DNA from 2 places in the Pseudomonas mosselii genome. Region 2 is predicted to be linked to the other one. Evidence: predicted binding sites of a transcription regulator. Region 2 holds the regulator's gene; the other holds the start of a gene.
What was found. The regulator sigma-54, encoded in region 2, starts transcription at its own class of promoters, with help from an activator protein. The targets are predictions, from matches to a motif close to ANTGGCATNNANNTTGCTNT.
Positions count from the first base shown of each region.

Region 1: a site for sigma-54 is predicted at 1,498-1,517, ahead of nirB (nitrite reductase large subunit NirB). Genes of this name have one in related genera too.

Region 1 covers NZ_CP081966.1:1,302,661-1,305,036, forward strand. Annotated here, with positions in the region: gene nirB (nitrite reductase large subunit NirB) at 1-1,369, opposite strand, end outside; gene K5H97_RS05850 (bifunctional nitrate reductase/sulfite reductase flavoprotein subunit alpha) at 1,630-2,376, opposite strand, start outside.
Region 2 covers NZ_CP081966.1:5,183,632-5,186,007, reverse strand. Annotated here, with positions in the region: gene hpf (ribosome hibernation-promoting factor, HPF/YfiA family) at 1-208, opposite strand, end outside; gene K5H97_RS24115 (RNA polymerase factor sigma-54) at 287-1,786, opposite strand; gene lptB (LPS export ABC transporter ATP-binding protein) at 1,960-2,376, opposite strand, start outside.

The sequences.
Region 1 (2,376 bases), 2.4 Mb from region 2:
TGCAGCCCTTGACGGCGGCAAGGTCGCCGCAACCACTGTCGATGGCGGCGCACACCGCGCCCTTGCTGACGTTGTGGCAGGAGCAGATGGTCGCGCTGTCGGGCAGCGCATCAGCGCCCAGGGTCGGCGCGCCACTTCCTTGCGGCAGGATCAGCGATGCCGGATCGGTCGGCAGGGCGATGCCGTTCTGGGCGTACTGCAGCAGGGTGTCGTAGTAGCTGTTGTCGCCCACCAGCACCGCGCCGAGCACGTGCTTGCCACTGGCATCCACCACCAGCCGGCGGTAGGCGCTGTTGGCCTCGTCGATGAAGCGGTAGCTGCGTGAACCGGGCGTGGCGCCGTGGGCATCGCCGATCGAGCCGACATCCACGCCCAGCAGCTTGAGCTTGGTCGACATGTCGGCGCCGGTGAAATCGTCCGCCGTCTCGCCCAGCAGCCGCGCGGCCAGGTTGCGCGCCATGGCGTAGCCGGGGGCGACCAGGCCGAACACGCTGCCGTTCCACGACGCGCACTCGCCGATGGCGAAGATCCGTGGATCGCTGGTCTTGCACTGGCTGTCGATCACCACGCCGCCGCGCGTGGCGATCTCCAGGCCACAGGCCCGGCCCAGGGCGTCCTGTGGGCGGATGCCGGCGGAAAAGACAATCAGATCGGTCTCCAGGTGTTCGCCACCGTCGAAGTTCATCCGGTAGCGGTACTGCTCGCCAGCGCTGATCGACTGGGTCGCGCGGGACAGGTGCACGCCCACGCCCAGGGCCTCGATCCGCGCCTTGAGCGCCGCGCCGCCTTCGCTGTCCAGCTGTACCGGCATCAGGCGTGGGGCGAACTCCACTACATGCGCCTCCAGGCCCAGGGACTTCAGGGCGTTGGCTGCCTCGAGGCCGAGCAGGCCGCCGCCCACCACCACGCCACGGCGGGCATCTGCGGCGGCGGCGCGGATCGCATCGAGGTCCTCGAGGGTGCGGTAAACCAGGCGGGCATTGCCGCTGGAACCTTCGATTGGCGGCACGAACGGATAGGAACCGGTGGCCAGGATCAACTGGTCATAGCCCAGGCGGCCCTCGGCGGTGACCAGCTCCCGGCGCTCGCGATCGATGTCCAGCACCGCCTCGCCCAGGTGCAGGTGCACGCCGTGGCGGCTGTAGTAGTCCGGGGCGCACAGGGCCAGGGTCTCGGCGCAGCTACCGGTAAAATACTCCGACAGGTGCACCCGGTCGTAGGCGCGCTGGCGCTCCTGGCCGAACACATGCAGCTCGAAGTGTGCCGTGGCGCCGCGTTCGATCAGCTGCTCGACGCAGTGATGGCCGACCATGCCATTGCCGACGATGACCAGTCGTGCTCGTTGTGCCCCGTTCGCTGTTGCCTGCATAGCCGATCCTCGATCACGGAAAACGAAAAAGGCGCCTGGAGCCGAAGCTCCAGGCGCCTTTGCCTGTACTCATCAGTGTGAGGCCCCTGTTGACCGCCGTTGGTCGTTGGGGCTGTTGTGCATTGCTTGAAGCAGGGAGCGTGCCAGGCTCCCTTTAATTGCGGGGCAAGCCCGCTTTCACAAGGGTTACAGCTTTGGGCATGTGCTGGCCAGGTGGTGCGGGCGCACAAGCAGGGTGCAGCCCTCACCACCGTGGTGCATCAATACACATCCCGCCGGTAGCGCTTGTCCCGTCCCAAACCTTCGACATAGGCCGCTGCCGCGGTCTCGTCCAGGCCGCCGTGCTGCGCCACCACCTGGCGCAAGGCCGCATCCACATCCCGGGCCATGCGCTGGGCATCGCCGCAGACATACACATGCGCGCCGTCCTGCAGCCAGCGCCACAGTTCGGCGCCCTGTTCCAGCAGGCGTTGCTGCACATAGATCTTCTCCGGCTGGTCGCGGGAGAACGCGGTGCTCAGGCGTACATGGCCCTGCGCTTCCCAGGCCAGCAACTGTTCGCGATAGTAGAAGTCGTGTGCCTCGTGCTGCTCGCCGAAGAACAGCCAGTTGCGGCCAGGCGCTGCACGTGCCTGGCGTTCCTCGAGGAAGGCCCGGAAGGGCGCGATGCCGGTGCCGGGGCCGATCATGACGATGGGCGTGCCGTCGTCGTCGGGCAGGCGGAAGTGTTTCGATGGCTGTGCAAAGATGGCCACTTCGACGTTCGTCGCTCGGTCGGCGAGAAAGGCCGAGCAGACTCCCTTGCGTTCGCCATAGCGCACCGTGGACACCGTCAGGTGCACCTGCCCCGGGTGCGCCTTGGGGCTTGAGCTGATCGAGTACAGCCTTGGCTGCAAGGGCCTGAGTAGCGCCAGCCAGCGGGCCATTGGCCATTGCCGGGGGAACTCGCGCAGCACATCGGCCAGTTGCCGGCCCCATAACCAGTCCTTGAGCGCGGTCTTGCATTC
Region 2 (2,376 bases):
TGTCTTGGTGTTCGGCGTTGGCGACGACTTCGCCACCGGGAATCTGGAGTGTGGCTTCCACCTTCTGCTGCAGCTTCTCGACCTTCATGATCACCGTCGCATTGGTGATCTTGTCGAAATGACCCTCCACGCGGGCGAGCTTCTCGAGCACGTAATCGCGCAGTGGTTGGGTGACTTCTACATGCTGTCCACTGATGTTGACTTGCATACAGCTTCTCCTTTGTTGCCCGTGCATAAAGAGGCAGGTCTTGCACCTGCCACTGAAACGCTGTGGCACATCCTGGGGCTACATCAGTCGCTTGCGCTCGCTCGATGGGGCGATGCCCAACGATTCGCGGTACTTGGCGACGGTGCGACGGGCTACCTGGATGCCTTGTGCCTCCAGTAAACCAGCGATCTTGCTGTCACTCAATGGCTTTTTCTGATTTTCCGCCGCCACCAGTTTCTTGATGATCGCACGAATCGCCGTGGACGAGCATTCGCCGCCTTCGGCGGTGCTCACGTGGCTGGAGAAAAAGTATTTCAGTTCGTAGATGCCGCGCGGGGTGTGCATGTATTTCTGCGTGGTCACCCGGGAAATGGTCGACTCGTGCATGCCCACCGCCTCGGCGATATCGTGCAGCACCAGCGGCTTCATGGCCTCGTCGCCATGGTCGAGGAAGCCGCGCTGGTGCTCGACGATCTGTGTCGCCACCTTCATCAGCGTCTCGTTGCGGCTCTGCAGGCTCTTGATGAACCAGCGCGCTTCCTGCAGCTGGTTGCGCATGAAGGTGTTGTCGGCGCTGGTGTCGGCGCGGCGAACGAAGCCGGCGTACTGCGGGTTGACCCGCAGGCGCGGTACCGCTTCCTGGTTGAGCTCGACCAGCCAGCGCTCGCTGTCCTTGCGCACGATGACGTCGGGCACGACGTACTCGGGCTCGCTGGACTCGATCTGCGAGCCGGGGCGCGGGTTGAGGGTCTGCACCAGTTCGATGACCTGGCGCAGCTCGTCTTCCTTGAGCTTCATGCGGCGCATCAGCTGGCTGTAGTCGCGGCTGCCGAGCAGGTCGATGAAGTCGGTGACCAGGCGCTGGGCCTCACCCATCCAAGGCGTCGAGGCCGGCAGTTGGCGCAGTTGCAGCAGCAGGCATTCGCCCAGGGAGCGGGCGCCGATGCCGGCGGGTTCGAACTGCTGGATGCGGTGCAGCACCGCCTCGACCTCGTCCAGCTCGATGTCGAGTTCCGGGTCGAAGCCTGCGCAGATTTCCTCGAGGGAGTCCTCCAGGTAGCCCTGGCCGTTGATGCTGTCGATCAGGGTGACGGCGATCAGGCGGTCGGTGTCGGACATCGGCGCCAGGTTGAGCTGCCACAGCAGGTGACTCTGCAGGCTCTCGCCGACCGAGGTGCGGGTGGTGAAGTCCCACTCGTCGTCATCATTGCTCGGCAGGCTACTGGCGCTGGTCTGGTAGATGTCCTCCCAGGCGGTGTCGACCGGCAGTTCGTTGGGGATGCGCTCGGCCCATTCGCCGTCTTCGAGGTTTTCAGCGGTGCTGCTGGTACTGGTTTCCTGGAAGCTGTTGTCCTGGACTTCGGCGGCCGGCTTGTTCTCGGCGTTGTCCGCCATCGGGTCGCTGTTGTCGAAGTCCTCGCCGTCTTCCTGACGTTCGAGCATCGGATTGGACTCCAGCGCTTCCTGGATTTCCTGCTGGAGGTCCAGGGTGGAGAGCTGAAGCAGACGGATGGCCTGTTGCAACTGCGGGGTCATCGTCAGTTGCTGGCCCATTTTTAGGACGAGCGATGGTTTCATGGCTGGGGCTTGATACCTTGTTGCCGGCGCGCATGCGCCATCCACTACACGGAGGGCGCCTGGGCGCCGATTTTAAGCAAGTTATATGCCTGAAATTGCAGCGTTTGCCTAGAGCACTGTAACAACTTAAGCCTCGAACAGGCGCCTGCGCCAGTGCTCCGGGCAGGCCAGGGTCAGAGTCGGAACTCGTGCCCCAGGTATACTTCCTTGACCAGCTGGTTGGCCAGGATGGTCTCGGCGTCGCCTTCGGCGATCAGCTGGCCATCGTTGACGATGTAGGCGGTCTCGCAGATGTCCAGGGTCTCGCGAACGTTGTGGTCGGTGATCAGGACGCCGATACCCTTGTTCTTGAGGTGGTGGATGATCTGCTTGATGTCGCCGACAGAGATCGGGTCGACACCGGCAAAGGGTTCGTCCAGCAGGATGAACTTGGGCGCGGTGGCCAGGGCACGGGCGATCTCGACGCGGCGGCGTTCGCCGCCGGAGAGGCTCATGCCGAGGTTGTCGCGGATATGGCTGATGTGGAACTCCTGCAGCAGGCTTTCCAGCTCCTTGCGCCGACCGTCACGGTCGAGGTCCTTGCGTGTCTC